Regions from separate parts of the Streptomyces sp. NPDC058001 genome, predicted to be linked through region 2. Evidence: riboswitches for the same ligand, from Rfam matches in the RefSeq annotation. Region 2 holds a riboswitch; each other region holds the start of a gene.

Region 1 (4,933 bases), on a different contig from region 2:
TCGGGCTGCTGCTCACGCTCCGGTACGGCATGCGCGGCGACGTGGTCGAGCGTTCCGCCGTCCTGGCCCACGAAGGCCCCGCCGACGCGCCCGCCCTGGAGGTGCTGCGCGCCGACTCCGCGACCTGGACCCTGCCCCGGCGCGACCGCTGGCGGCTCTCGCAGTTGCACGGGCGGTGGGCCGCCGAGTCCCGGCTTACGCGCTCCGAGCTGACGTACGGGGAGCGGGTCATCGGCAGTCGGCGCGGGCACACCGGGCATCAGCATCTGCCCTGGGTCGCGCTCGACGCCGACGGCGAGGCGACCGAGGAGCGGGGCGAGGTCTACGGCTGCGCACTCGCCTGGTCCGGGTCCTGGCGGATCGCCGTGCACGAGTTGCCCGACGGCGCCGTCCAGATCACCGGCGGCACCGGACACGACGACGCGGGACAGGACCTGCTCGCGCCCGGCGCCACGCTCACCACACCTGTCTTCGCCGGGCTGTGGAGCGGCGGCGGATTCGGCGGCGCGAGCCGCGCCTGGCACGCCTACCAGCGCGCGTACGTCGTGCCGGAAGCGGACCGGGACCGTCCGGTGCTCTACAACTCCTGGGAGGCCACCGGCTTCGGTATCTCCGAGGAGCAGCAGCGCGCCCTCGCCCGGCGGGCCGCCGAGGTGGGCGTGGAGCTGTTCGTGGTCGACGACGGCTGGTTCGGGTCCCGCACCAGCGACCGGGCCGGGCTCGGCGACTGGACCCCCAACCCCGACCGCTTCCCGTCCGGGCTGAAGCCGCTCGCCGACGACGTGCACACGCTGGGCATGCGGTTCGGGATCTGGGTCGAGCCCGAGATGGTGAACCCCGACTCGGAGCTGTACCGGGCGCACCCCGACTGGGTGCAGCACTTTCCGGGACGTACCAGGACGGAATTCCGCAATCAGCTCATCCTCAATCTCGCCCGTGAGGACGTCCAGGCGTATCTCTGGGAGCGGCTCGACGCGCTGCTGAACAGTGCCCCGATCGACTATGTGAAATGGGACTTCAACCGCTGTTTCACCGACGCGGGCTGGCCGGGCGAGCCCTACCCGCAGAAGCTCTGGAACGCCCATGTACGCGCCCTGTACGCCCTGTTGGACCGGCTGCGCGATGCCCATCCCGGTGTCGCCTTCGAGTCCTGCTCCGGCGGCGGCGCACGGGTCGACCTGGGGATCATGGCGCGCACCGACCAGGTGTGGACCTCGGACAACACCGACCCGTTGGACCGGCTCGCGATCCAGCACGGCTTCAGCCAGCTGCATCCGGCACGGGTGATGGCGGCCTGGGTCACGGACAGCCCGAACACGCAGCTCAACGACCGGGTCAGCTCGCTCCGCTTCCGGTTCGTCAGCGCCATGGCCGGAGTGCTCGGCCTCGGCGGTGACCTCACGGAGTGGAGCGGTGAGGAACTGGCCGAGGCGCGGACCTGGGTGGATCTCTACAAGGAGATCAGGCCGGTGGTCCAGCGCGGAGACCTCTACCGGCTGCGGGCCCCGGAGGGGGTGACCGGCGGGCCGAGCGCGATCCAGTACGTGCTCGGTGACGATGTCGTCGTGCTCGCCTGGCTGCCGGCCCAGCAGTACGGGGAAGCGACGGCCCCGGTGCGACTGAGCGGCCTGGACGCCTTGGCCTCCTACGAGTGCCGGGAGACCGGGACCGTGCACCGAGGCGCGGTCCTGCTGCACCACGGGCTGCGCACCGGACTACGCGGCGATCTGGACGCGACAGTCATCCGGCTACGCCGCATCTGACCGAATTGCGCGTTTGATGGGATTCTGGGCCACTGGTCCAACTAGCCCTGAAATAACCGGAATAAGGCGCTATGGCGGCGGCGTCAGTGAGCAGGATCATATCCGTGACGGTGGGTGGCGATCATGCTCGGGCCATGTTCCGTGCGCTCCAAGGGAATTGCGGTACTCCGGAAGGTCCTTCATCGACGCAGGGTGACCGGGAAATTCACCAAGGATCAAGAAGCGGAATGCGTTTGCGAATTCTCTGCTTGTCTGCGGCATTCCTGCTCGCTTAGCGTCCAGCTCCATCCGGACGGACGCCTAATCCTGCCGCCGCCCGGAATCCGGACACCCACCCGAAATTGGCAGGAGCGGGGGATCCACAGGTAGTACGCCGAATCCGGAACCCCTATCGGGAGACCGGAGCGGCTCGGGGTGAAGTCGCGTGAAAGCGCGACCGGGCATCTCCAGCCCGAACCCGACAGCTCACCTCGTAGGCGCCGGAGAGGAATTCGTCATGCCCGCGAAGGGTAAGCACCGTCGTCCCAAGGCCCAGCGCCTCACCCGTGGAATCGCCGTCGCCGGCACCGGTGGCGCCGCGCTCGCACTGCCGTTGATCGGCGCCACCGGCGCCCACGCGGCTCCCGGGCAGGCCGCACCCGTGGCCGCCGAGAAGTCCGTCGCCCTCGACCAGGCCGCCGTCAAGAAGGCCGAAGCGGCGAAGTCCGCCAAGACGGCCACGGTCAGGACGTACGCCGTGAAGTCCGGCGACTATCTCTCGAAGATCGCGCAGGAGCAGAGCGTCAGCGGCGGCTGGCACAAGCTCTACGAGGACAACCGGGAGGCCGTGGGCGACAACCCGAGCCTGATTCACCCCGGTCTGAAGCTGACCATCGGTGGCAAGGCCGCGGACGCTCCGGCCGACCCGTCGTCCTCGTCCTCCTCGTCGGACGACACCGCGGCGCCGTCCACCGAGCCGGCGCCTTCCTCGTCGTCCGCCGACACCGCGGCCCCGGCCGACCAGGGCGCGACCACCAACGCCGCCGACAGCAATGCCTCGGGGTACACGCTGCCCGTCGACGGCGGCGCCGTCGGTACGCCGTACCACCAGTCCGGCAGCATGTGGTCCAGCGGCTACCACACCGGTGTCGACTTCGTCGTCCCGACCGGCACCACCATCAAGTCCGTCGGTCCGGGCACCGTCGTCTCGGCGGGCTGGGGCGGCGCGTACGGCAACCAGGTCGTCGTCCAGCACAGCGACGGCCAGTACTCGCAGTACGCCCACCTCTCCCAGCTGTCCGTCTCGGCCGGGCAGACCGTGACCGGCGGCCAGCAGCTCGGACTCTCGGGCGCGACCGGCAATGTCACCGGACCGCACCTGCACTTCGAGATCCGCACCTCGCCCGACTACGGATCCGACGTGGACCCGCTGGCGTATCTGCGGGCGCACGGAGTCAGCGTCTGACCGAACTCGATCCACTCGATCGGTCGGATTCACGGAAGGGTCGCATCGGCGGATGCGACCCTTCCGCGTATTCCGGGTTGGCCGAATCTTGACCGGTGGTCTTTCTCACGCTTCGTCAACCCCTGGGATGGCTTTATTACGGTGGCGTAGCTCACTCGCGCCGGTGAAAGATGGGGCGTTGTGGCAGCAGAGTCGACAACCTTCATCAGAGACGCGATCAGGTCCTACGCAGCGGTCGGCGACAGCTTCACCGAGGGGGTCGGGGACCCCGGGCCCGACGGAGGCTTCGTGGGGTGGGCCGACCGGCTCGCCGTCCTTCTCGACGACCGACTCCCCGAACACACCTTCCGGTACGCCAATCTCGCCGTCCGCGGAAAGCTCCTCGACCAGATCGTCGCGGACCAGGTACCGCGCGCCAAGAAGCTGGCGCCCGACCTCGTGACCTTCGCCGCGGGCGGCAACGACATCATCCGGCCGGGCACCGACCCCGACGAGGTCGCCGAGCGGTTCGAAAGCGCCGTCGCCGACCTCGCGAACGCCGTCGGCACCGTCGTGGTGACCACCGGCTTCGACACCCGCGGTGTGCCCCTGCTCAAGCATTTGCGCGGGAAGATCGCCACGTACAACGGACATGTCCGCGCGGTCGCCGACCGCTACGGCTGTCCGGTGCTCGACCTCTGGTCGCTGCGGACCGTGCAGGACCGGCGGGCCTGGGACGACGACCGGCTGCATCTCTCGCCCGAGGGGCACACCCGGGTCGCGCTGCGCGCCGGACAGGTCCTCGGCGTCGACGTGCCCGCCGACCCCGACCAGCCGTGGCCGCCGCTACCGCCGCGCGGCACCCTCGAAGTACGGCGCGACGACATCCACTGGGCCCGTGAGTATCTGGTGCCGTGGATCGGGCGGCGGCTGCGAGGCGAGTCATCGGGTGACCACATGGAGGCCAAGCGTCCGGACCTGCTGCCCCTCTGAACCGCCCGGCGGCACGACCGTGTTCGCCGGTACGCGTTCCAGGACGCCCCCGGCGAACACGTCGTACAGCGGCAGGGTCTCCAGATGGACGTACCCGATGTGGCAGTCGCACGCCGTACGGGGACAGGGGCGCGGGCCGAGCGCCGCGCGGTACGAACCGTCGTACAGGTTCCCCAGTTCGGCCGGGACGAAGTGGCAGCGCCGCACGGTGCCCTCGCCGTCCACGGAGATCACCGACGAGCCGGTACGACACGGCAGGCCCGCGCTGCGGTGCGGGTGGCGGCTGTACGGGAACAGCGGGTCGAGCGTCGTCCACCGCTCGGCCTCCGCGTCGGTGTACGTGTGGCCTTCGGCCGCGTTGATCCACAGGTACACGTGCGCGGGCAGCGCCGCGCGCAGCCGCCGGGCGTGCTCCAGATGCTCCGGAAGGCCGACGACGCCGACGCTGAACCGCACGCCCCGGTCGGCCAGTTCACCGCACTTCGCGAGGAACCGGTCGTACGGTGTCTGCCCCGGGTGGTAGGTGCACCACAGGGCGACCGTGTCCAGGTCGGCCTCCGCCAGCCAGTCCGTACGGCAGCTCAGATTCGTCTGGATCGCGACCCGGTCGATATGCGGCAGGTGCGACAGCTCGACCAGGGCGCGCCGGTACCAGGACCGGACCAGGCCCTCGCCCCAGGGCGTGAACAGCACGGACAGCCGGCCGTCCACCCGCTGCCCGGCCCACCGCGAGAACCGGGCGAGCGCGGCTCGA
Region 2 (4,933 bases):
GATCACGGCGACCGATCCCGGCCGCAGCAGCCGCTGCACGGACCGTGCCTCGGCGCGCTGCTCGCGGGCGCGCTGCACGGCGACCGACGCCTCGGTGGGTTCGAGGTCGAACTCCAGGCGGACGACACCGTCCTCGAAGCTGCGCTTCTGCTGGTACCCGGCGTCCGTGAACACCTTGATCATCTTGTTGTTGGCGGGCAGTACCTCTGCGGCGAAGCGGCGGATGTCCCGTTCACGGGCGACGGCCGCGATGTGTTCGAGCAGCGCGGAGGCGACGCCACGGCCCTGGTGCGCGTCCTGGACCAGGAAGGCGACCTCCGCCTCGTCGGCGGGCGCGGTGGCGGAGAGGCCGTTCGCGTCGATGCGGTCGTAGCGTACGGTGGCGATGAACTCGCCGCCCACCGTGGCCGCGAGTCCCACCCGGTCCACGAAGTCGTGGTGGGTGAAGCGATGAACGTCCTTGTCCGACAGGCGTGGGTACGGTGCGAAGAAGCGGTAGTACTTCGACTCGTCCGAGACCTGCTCGTAGAAACTGACCAGCCGGTCGGCGTCATCAACGGTGATGGGCCTGATCCGCGCGGTGCCGCCGTCACGCAGCACCACGTCCGCCTCCCAGTGCGAGGGGTACGTATGCCGGTCGTCCGGGTTCCGCATGGGGCCAGCGTACGGGTCGCGGCACCGGAAGGTGCGGGGCAGGCTGAGGGGATCGCGAGGGCTGCCGTTCGGTGCGGTCGGCGGCCGGGTGCGGTCCCGGTGGCATCCTGGTGCGGTCCCGGTGGCGTCCGGGTTCTGCCCGGGTCGGAACGGGTCACGTCCGGCGGTATGGGACACTGGTCTAGACAACCATGAGACATCTGAAGGGCAGCATCACATGGCTGAGCGCCGCGTCAACGTCGGCTGGGCGGAGGGCCTTCACGCCCGCCCCGCCTCTATCTTCGTCCGCGCGGCCACGGCCGCCGGCGTCCCCATGACGATCGCCAAGACCGGCGGCGACCCGGTCAACGCCGGCTCCATGCTCGCGGTCCTGGGTCTGGGTGCCCAGGGCGGCGAGGAGATCGTCCTGTCCTCCGAAGCCGATGGCGCGGACGCCGCGCTCGACCGGCTCGCGAAGCTGGTCTCCGAGGGTCTTGAGGAGCTTCCCGAGACCGTCTGAGGTCCCGTGATTCGGGTGGGTGTGCGTCAATTCGGGTGGTGGTGTGCGTCGCTTCGGCGGACACCACCACTTTTCTTTGCCGCCACGTAAGCGCGCGACCCCCAACTTCGGGGCCGCGAAATATCGTGCACCCGCGAAATACGGGATACGGGAATATGGAAATAAGGGCAGCACAAAGCCGCCTCCTCGAATTTCCCTCTCTTTGTATACGGCCCCTTTGTTACTGGCAGGCGCTTGCCGTGTTTACGGCATGTTGCGAGGTCCTCACGCGGTCGCCGAGTGCGGTACGTCCCGGGAATCGCCACCGGTGTGACGGGACCGAGCGCTCCGTGTGCACGGTCATCAGTGCCCGCGCCCGCTCGCCGTCGCCCCGGGCCACCGCATCGACGATCGCGCCGTGCTCCGACCACGCGTCGGCGGGGTGCGCCGAGGGCTCGACGGTGTACATCCAGGCGATCTTGTGCCTGAGCTGGGTGAGCAGCGCGGTGAGGCCCTGGCTGCCGGACGCCTGGGCCAGCGTCTCGTGGAACCAGCCGCTGAGCGAGCGCAGATCCTCGCTGGTCCCGCTCCTGGCCCGCTCCTGACCGAGCCTCACCAGGCCGCGCAACACCTTGAGATGGGCCTCCGTGCGGCGCTGTGCCGCACGCGCCGCGCCGAGCGGTTCGAGGAGCACCCGGATGTCCAGGAGGTCGGCCGCCTCCTGCTCGGTGGGCTCCGCGACACAGGCGCCCGCGTGCCGCCGGGTGACGACGAAACCCTCGGCCTCCAGGGTCCGCAGCGCCTCGCGTACGGGGACCCGCGAGACTCCGTAGCGGCGCGCGAGCACTTCTTCGGTGAGCCGGCTGCCCCGCGCGTGCGCGCCGCTGACGATGTCGTCCCGGATGGCCGTGCATACCGAGTGCGCGGGAATGCGCATGACCGGACCTCCGCCTTAATCCCCGCGAAACGCGGTCGATCGACACCTGTTCTGCGACTCTATTGCAGGGTGCCTGAATTTCCGACGGTGGACCGGATCCCGGGGATATTTTTTGGACAAGCGGGGGTGCGGAACGCCGAAAGCCCCGGCATGGGCCGGGGCTTTCGGGACGTTCTGTGGCGGTCACCGGTCAGGTCTGCGCCGGGGGGCTCGCGTCAGATCCGCGCCGGAGACTTCGCAGGTTCGCTCAGGGGCTTCGGAGGCGGGCTCCAGAAGCCGGCTTCAGAGGCTGACGCCGTGTGCCCGGAGGTACGCGACCGGGTCGAGGTCGGAGCCGTACTCCGGGCTCGTACGGGCTTCGAAGTGCAGGTGCGGTCCGGTGACGTTGCCGGTGGCGCCCGAGAGGGCTATCTGTTGGCCCGGTGTCACGGTCTGCCCGACGGAGACGCCGACGGACGACAGGTGGCCGTACTGGGTGTACGTGCCGTCGTGCATCCGGATGACGATGTTGTTGCCGTAGGCGCCGCCCCAGCCCGCTTCGACGACCGTGCCGGAGCCGACCGCGCGTACGGGGGTGCCGGAGGCGGCGTGGAAGTCGACGCCGGTGTGGCTGCCGGACGACCAGACGGAGCCGCCCGACTGGTAGCCGGTCGACACGTACGAACCGGCGATCGGGGTCACATAGGCGGTCAGTCGCTTGCGCTCGGCCTCACGCGCGGCGCGCTGCTTGGCCTCGCGTTCCTTCTTGGCCTTCGCCTCGGCCTTGCGCTTCTCCTCGGCGGCTGTCTTCTTCGCCTCGGCCTCCGCCTGACGCTTGGCGGCGGCCTCGTCGGCCGCCTGACGCTGGGCCGCGGCCTGCTCGTCGATCTTCTCGGCGAGCGAGGTGCCGATGGCGACGGCCTGGGTGAGGCCGGTGTCAGCGGGAAGGGAGTCGTCGGCGGCGAGTGCGGGGGCGGCGAGGCTCCCGATGACGCCGGTGGTGGTGAGGGCGGCGACGCCGGCCACGCTCACGGTGGTGCGGGTGAGACGGCTGGGACGGCGGTGCTTCCCGGTGGCACGGCGAGTGCCGGTGGCGCGAGTGAACGCCATGAAGTGGCTGATCCTTTCCTTCCTTCTCGCCTACCGGGTTAGCTGACGGGTTCGGAGCAGGAAGGTCTCCTACGGGCCCCCTGCGCGCGTGCGCGCGCCGGGCGTCCGATTCACCCCGGGGGACATGGTGTGGGTCCCCGGCTCCCCTGGCTCGCGCCGTACGGGGACTCGGCGATGACTGTCCGGTGCCACGGCCGTGGCGTACTGCCCGACGAACAGCCGGACCGACGCTAAAGGGGACATCTGCCAATCAACAAACGGATCACCGCTTTTGTAGCGCATGCCACAGGTCAGACACCAACGTCCTTGCCATTTCGGACATATGAGGACCCCGAGGACCCCGAGGACCCCGGTGGCTCGGGAGTCGCCTCGGGAGTCATCAGGGTCCTCACGCGCGCGGTACGCCGATCAGCCGTGGACGACGGTGACTTCGCCGATACCGAGGGCCTTGACGGGCTCCTCGATCTCGGACGCGTCCCCCACCAGCACGGTCACGAGCCGGTCCACCGGGAACGCGTTGACGACGGCCGCCGTCGCTTCCACGGTGCCCGTCGCGGCGAGCCGGTGGTACAACTCCGCCTGGAAGTCGTCCGGGAGGTGCTGCTCGACCTGGTCGGCCAGCGTGCCCGCGACGGACGCCGCCATCTCGTACTTGAGCGGCGCGACGCCCACCAGGTTCTGCACGGCGACATCCCGCTCCGCGTCCGTGAGCCCCTCGTCGGCGAGGGTGCGCAGCACCTTCCACAGGTCGTCGAGCGCGGGGCCGGTGGACGGCGTGTCCACGGAGCCGGAGATGGCGAGCATCGCCGCGCCCGTGCCGTCCGCCGCGGAACGCAGCACCTGGCTGAACGCGCGCACGCCGTAGGTGTAGCCCTTCTCCTCGCGCAGGACGCGGTCCAGGCGCGAGGTGAGGGTGCCGCCCAGGCAGTACGTACCGAGGACCTGCGCGGGCCATACGCGGTCGTGCCGGTCCGCGCCGACGCGCCCGATGAGGAGCTGCGTCTGCACGGCGCCGGGCCGGTCCACGATGATCACACGGCCGGTGTCGTCGGCGGTCACCGGCGGCATGGGACGCGGCTGCGCGGTGCCGCCCGTCCAGGCGCCGAGGGTGTCCGCGAGAACCGCGTCCACATCGGTGCCCGCGAGGTCGCCCACGACCACCGCGGTGGCTGTCGCGGGGCGTACGTGCTTCTCGTAGAAGGCGCGGACGGCGGCCGAGTCGATCGCGGCGACGGTCTCCTCGGTGCCCTGGCGCGGACGCGACATGCGCAAGGCCGCCGGGAACAGTTCCTTGGAGAGTTCCTTCGCGGCCCGCCGGGCCGGGTTGGCGGTCTCGTGCGGGATCTCGTCCAGGCGGTTGCGGACGAGCCGCTCGACCTCGCTGTCGGCGAACGCGGGCGCGCGCAGGGCGTCCGCGAGCAGCCCGAGTGCCTTCGGCAGTCGGGAGACGGGGACTTCGAGGGACAGGCGTACGCCCGGGTGGTCGGCGTGCGCGTCGAGCGTCGCGCCGCAGCGCTCCAGCTCGGCGGCGAAGTCCTCGGCCGAGTGCTTGTCGGTGCCCTCGGAGAAGGCCCGCGCCATGATCGTACCGACGCCGTCGAGCCCGCTCGGCTCGGCGTCCAGCGGGCTGTCGAGCAGCACCTCGACGGCGATGACCTGCTGGCCGGGGCGGTCGCAGCGCAGGACCGTCAGGCCGTTGCCGAGGGTCCCGCGCGTGGGGGCCGGGAAGGCCCACGGCTTGGCCTCGCCGGCCTGCGGCTGGGGGTGGAATTCCA
Region 3 (4,933 bases), on a different contig from region 2:
CGACCGGCGCGGACACCCTCGGCGCCACGGTCATAGCGCCGATCGTCGAGGAGTCCGCGAAGGCAGCCGCGATCCTGTTGATCTTCCTGTTCCGCCGACGCGACTTCACCGGCATCGTCGACGGTGTGGTGATCGCCGGGATCACCGCCACCGGCTTCGCGTTCACCGAGAACATCCTCTACCTCGGCACCGCCTTCGGCACCGACCAGCTCAGCGGCGACCGCGGCCTCGCGTCGGTCACGGTGGCGACCTTCTTCGTACGGGTGGTGATGTCGCCGTTCGCGCACCCCCTCTTCACCGTGCTGACCGGCATCGGCTTCGGCATCGCGGCCCTCTCGGCGGACCGTCAACGGATGCGCCGGGTCCTGCTTCCGATCACCGGGCTGCTGCTCGCGATGGGCACGCACGCGCTGTGGAACGGCTCCTCGACCCTCGGCGACTTCGGCTTCCTCGCGGTCTACGGGGTGTTCATGGTGCCCGCGTTCGGGCTGCTGACCTGGCTGGTGATCTGGACCCGCCAGCGGGAACTGCGCACGGTCCGCGCCGAACTGCCCGCGTACGCGGCGGCGGGCTGGCTGACCCCGGCGGAGCCCTTCGCGCTCGGCTCGATGCGCGCCCGCCGCCTCGCCCGCGCGTACGCGACCCGCACCCAGGGCAAGGCAGCGGCGCGCGCGGTCGCGGAGTACGAGGCGTACGCGACCTCGCTGGCGTTCCTGCGGCACCGGGCCCTGCGCGGGCGCGCGGGTGCCGACTTCGCCGTACGGGAACGGGAACTCCTGGGCGCCCTCTGGTCACGGCGGGACGCGGCGCGGCCGGCGCTGACCCACGCGGCGCAGACCACGGCACCGCGCGTACCGCTGTGGGCCCTACCGCAGCAGTGGCAGGGTCCACAGAGGTACGGGCCTCACCCACCGCCGCACGAGCCGTACGGGCAGGCCGCGCAGCCGTACGCGACCCCGCAGCCACACCCGTACGGGAACCCGCACCCGTACCCCGGCTACAACCCGTACCAAACCTAGGCCGCCGGGGCCGTCATCAGGGACCGTCAGGGGTTGAGGCCCTTGCTCCGCAGCCACGCCATCGGGTCGATCCCGGTGCTGCTGCCGCCCGGGTGGACCTCCAGGTGGAGATGCGCCCCGGTGACATTGCCGGTGGCGCCCACCCGGCCGATGACCTCGCCCGTGGTGACCTTCTGGCCGACGCTGACGCTGATGGACGACTGGTGGCAGAACCACACCTCGGTGCCGTCGTCGAGCGTGAGGATCGTGCGGTAGCCGTACGAGCCGGACCAGCCCGCCTCCGTGACGGTCCCGCCGTGCACCGCCTTGATCGGGGTGCCGGTGGGGGCCGCGAAGTCGAGTCCGGTGTGCTGGCCGGACGACCAGAGCGAACCGGATTCGCCGAAGGTCGAGGTGATCGTGTACGCGGAGGTGGGGAGGGCGAAGGTCTTCGCGAGCTTGGCCAGGCGCTCCTTCTCCGCCTTGGCCTTGGCCTCGGCCTCCGCCTTCTTCTTCGCGGCGGCGGCCTCGGCCTTCGCCTTGTCCTGCTCGGCGGCAGCGTCCGCGGCTGCCTTCTTGGCGGCGGCCTCCTCGGCGGCGACCCGCTCGGCGGTGTCGGCTTGGTCCTGCTGCTGCTCGGCCTGCTCCATGATCCGTGCGCGCAGTGCCTCGCCCGCGTCGGTGGTGCCCTGCTGGGCTTCGGTCGTGGTGATGCCCGCGCCGGTGAGGGGCGCCGCCACGGTCTGCGCCGGGGCGGAGTCGTCCGCGATGAGAGCGCCCACGCCCGGCAGGGACTTGGCGTCCGGGAGCGAGTCGGTGACCGCCGACAGGTCCGGCATGGCGATATGGACGGGCGGCTTGCCGCCCTGCGCGGTGGCGATGCCGCCCGCGCCGACGGCGGCGATCACGCCGACGCCGAGCACCGTGGAGCTGCGCGCGAGTCCGCCGCGCTGCTTGGCGACGCGGTGCCTGCCGCGTACGGGTCGTATGGACTCCTCAGTGGGATTCCATTGCCCCCGCTCCTCCTCCGCGACGGGCGGGCCGAACGCGGTGCCGAAAGGGTCGAAGACCTTCGGGAGAGGTGAGGTTTCGGGGGCAGGCGGGTTGGACGCCACTGAGGCGCACTCCTTTCCTTCCTTCTCGCCTACCGGGTTAGCTGACGGGTTCGGAGCAGGAAGGTCTCCTACCGGCGTCCTTCGCGAGAAAGGACGCCCGATTCACCCCAAGTAGTGGTTCCCCGGTTCCCTTGCGGGATTCGGCGCGTGCGCACGGAGCCGCCTCTTGTGACGGCTGGGACGACCGCGCTGCGTTATCGAACGTTAATAGACGGCGGGGCCGGATTCCAAGCGGTTCCTGTTGATCGTTAAGGGCCTTGGCCTGGACTTAACGGGACACGGCGGGCCGGAACCGGGCGAGTTGACGGCACATCGAGAGGTTTCCTGACGTCACCGTCAGCTGATAGTTCGTCACTTGTTATGCGGAGGGCTGCCGTTCGATCACCCTTGGTGATATGGAGCCCGTCAGGGTCCGTCAGGGTCTCCGCAGGGCGATGAGGGCCATGTCGTCCGTGCTGCCGCCGCCCGTGTGTTCCCGTACCTCGCGGGCGACGGTGGTCAGCAGGGAGCCGGGCCCCGGGAAGGTGCGGCCCCGCAGCCGCTCGGCGGGATCGTAGAAGATCCCTTCCCCGTCGCGCGCCTCGGACAGTCCGTCGGTGTAGATGAGCAGCGTCGCGCCGTACGGGAAGTGCGCCTCGTCGGCCCGGTCGGGCCAGCTACCGAGGTCGGTCATGCCGAGGGGCAGCGCGGGCTGGGCCGGCGAGAGCACGCGCAGCCCTCCGTCGGCGTGCAGCAGCAGGGGCTCGGGGTGGCCCCGGTTGACGATCCGCACGATGTCCTCGCCGTGCGGGATCTCCGCGAGCAGGACCGTGGTGAAGCCCTCGAAGTCGTCGATACCGCGCCGCCGGGTCCCCTCGCGCTCCAGGGCGCGTTCCAGGCGCTGCGCCACGGCCTCCAGGCTGCCCTCCTGTTCGGCGGCCTCGCGGAACGCGCCGATGACCACGGCGACGGCCGCGACCGCGCCCATCCCCTTGCCCCGTACGTCGCCGACTATCACGCGGACCCCGTGCGGGGTGTCCTGGACCGCGTACAGGTCTCCCCCGATGAAGGCGTCGGCCTGCGCCGCCTCGTACCGCGCGGCGACGTCGAATCCGCCGATCCGCTCGGCCGGTACGGGCAGCACGGCGCGCTGTGCGGCCTCGGCGATCTCGCGGGCGCTGGCGAGCTGGGCGTCGCTGCGGCGTACGAGGGTGTTGATGAGGAGGGCGAGCACGGCGACGGTGACGATCGTGACGATCTCCGTGAAGCCCTCGACATGGGTCACATTGCCGCGGAACGAGCGGAGGCCCAGCACGGCGAGGGAGGCGAGGGTGCCGGCGATGACGGTGGCGCCGAGGCCGTAGAAGGGGGCGGCGGCGAGGGGGGCCGCGGCGAACAGCGGGGCGGCCGTGAACTGCGGCGGGGTCAGCGCGTCGAACAGCAGTCCGCCGGCGATGAGGAGCCAGGGCAGGGAGCGTACGAAGCCGCGGGCGGGCGTCGCGCGGCGGTGTCGGGCGGGGCCCCGCTGCTCCTTGGCGGGGTCGGCCGGGGGGTCGAAGGTGCCGGGGACGAAGTCGCCGGACGGCCGGGGCGGCACGGGGGGAGCCTCGGGGCGGGCGCGGGGGACGGATTCCGTACCGCGCTCCATGCCGCGCTCCGTGCCGGGCTCGGGTTCGGCGGGGTCACGGCCTCCCTGCTCACCGTTGTGTCCGCCTGGCTGCGCCACCGGTCATCTCCCGCCGCCTCCGCCGTACCGCTGTCACGCCCGTCATCGCACCCCACCAGATTTCCCGTAGCCGGGGCGGGGGGCGAGCCGGTACGGGCCGACCGGGTGAGGGGGCCGGACAACGCCGAAGGCCCGGAAGCTGACGCCTCCGGGCCTTCGACCTTGAGTAGCGGGGACAGGATTTGAACCTGCGACCTCTGGGTTATGAGCCCAGCGAGCTACCGAGCTGCTCCACCCCGCGTCGGTAAACACAACTATACGCCATGCGAGCGACCACCCACGCCACCCACGGTCAGGGGCGGCCGGGTCAGCGGCGGGCGAGTTGCCGTTCGCCTGCCGCGCCAGGGGTGTAGGGCATGCCGTAGTGCTGGAAGATCGGTTGCTCCTGGTCGGCGGGGAGGACGTCGTCGGTGCCCATGGAGGGGCTGTCCTTCACCAGGGACCGGTCGTAGTTGACCTTGACGTAGCCGGGTCCGACGGTCGCCGCGTTCAGCGGTACGAAGACCAGGCGGTAGCGGGTCGGAAGCCCGGTACGGACGGTGGCCATGGCCGGTTCGTCGGTACGGGTGTCCACGTACACCCCTTCGAGGGTGCCGATCTTGTGTCCGTCGCGGTCGTCGACGGCGTAACCGCGCCACTCTCGGATGTCGCTCACCTCGATCATCGCGGATCCCTTCGCGAGGCCCCTACCGGTTTTCTCAGTGTGCCTCCGCCCGCCCCGCCGAGCTACCGGACATCCACCGCGTCCGCCGCTCGGTCAGCCAGTACAGGAAGGCGAGGACCGGCAGGGCGGCGCCCAGGAGGGTGACGGCGGTCCAGCCGGCCGCGTGGTACGCCATCGAGCCGAATTCGGAGCCGAGGGCGCCGCCGATGAAGAAGGTGGCGATGAAGGCGCTGTTCAGCCGGGCGCGGGCGCCGGCGTCGAGTTCGTAGATGGTGTGCTGGCCCAGGATCAGCGTGGTCTGCACGGCCATGTCGAGGAGGATCGCGGCGAGCCCGATCAGCACGATGTTGTGCTGCCCGAAGCCCGCGAGCGCGAACGCCACCGCCGCGACCACGAAGGCGACACCCGTCACGGGACGCACCAGGCCGCGGTCGGCCCAGCGGCCCGCGAA

The links. Region 2 has a riboswitch for cyclic di-AMP ahead of ACFVT5_RS19835 (M23 family metallopeptidase). Riboswitches for the same ligand answer to the same signal wherever they lie in the genome.
Region 1: linked by a shared signal. The riboswitch ahead of ACFVT5_RS32880 (peptidoglycan DD-metalloendopeptidase family protein) and the one ahead of ACFVT5_RS19835 (M23 family metallopeptidase) in region 2 are both predicted to bind cyclic di-AMP.
Region 3: linked by a shared signal. The riboswitch ahead of ACFVT5_RS40350 (M23 family metallopeptidase) and the one ahead of ACFVT5_RS19835 (M23 family metallopeptidase) in region 2 are both predicted to bind cyclic di-AMP.

What each region holds. Positions count from the first base shown of each region.
Region 1 is NZ_JBHVQT010000014.1:267,990-272,922, reverse strand. It holds gene ACFVT5_RS32885 (alpha-galactosidase) at 1-1,763, shown strand, start outside; cyclic di-AMP (ydaO/yuaA leader) riboswitch at 2,067-2,255, shown strand; gene ACFVT5_RS32880 (peptidoglycan DD-metalloendopeptidase family protein) at 2,260-3,207, shown strand; gene ACFVT5_RS32875 (SGNH/GDSL hydrolase family protein) at 3,388-4,179, shown strand; gene ACFVT5_RS32870 (STM4011 family radical SAM protein) at 4,129-4,933, opposite strand, start outside.
Region 2 is NZ_JBHVQT010000007.1:395,479-400,411, forward strand. It holds gene ACFVT5_RS19820 (GNAT family N-acetyltransferase) at 1-654, opposite strand, end outside; gene ACFVT5_RS19825 (HPr family phosphocarrier protein) at 872-1,153, shown strand; gene ACFVT5_RS19830 (GntR family transcriptional regulator) at 1,374-2,069, opposite strand; gene ACFVT5_RS19835 (M23 family metallopeptidase) at 2,352-3,158, opposite strand; cyclic di-AMP (ydaO/yuaA leader) riboswitch at 3,172-3,342, opposite strand; gene ACFVT5_RS19840 (M16 family metallopeptidase) at 3,567-4,933, opposite strand, start outside.
Region 3 is NZ_JBHVQT010000022.1:111,082-116,014, reverse strand. It holds gene ACFVT5_RS40355 (PrsW family glutamic-type intramembrane protease) at 1-1,019, shown strand, start outside; gene ACFVT5_RS40350 (M23 family metallopeptidase) at 1,046-2,113, opposite strand; cyclic di-AMP (ydaO/yuaA leader) riboswitch at 2,125-2,269, opposite strand; gene ACFVT5_RS40345 (PP2C family protein-serine/threonine phosphatase) at 2,529-3,740, opposite strand; tRNA gene ACFVT5_RS40340 (tRNA-Met) at 3,986-4,059, opposite strand; gene ACFVT5_RS40335 (PRC-barrel domain-containing protein) at 4,126-4,482, opposite strand; gene ACFVT5_RS40330 (MFS transporter) at 4,517-4,933, opposite strand, start outside.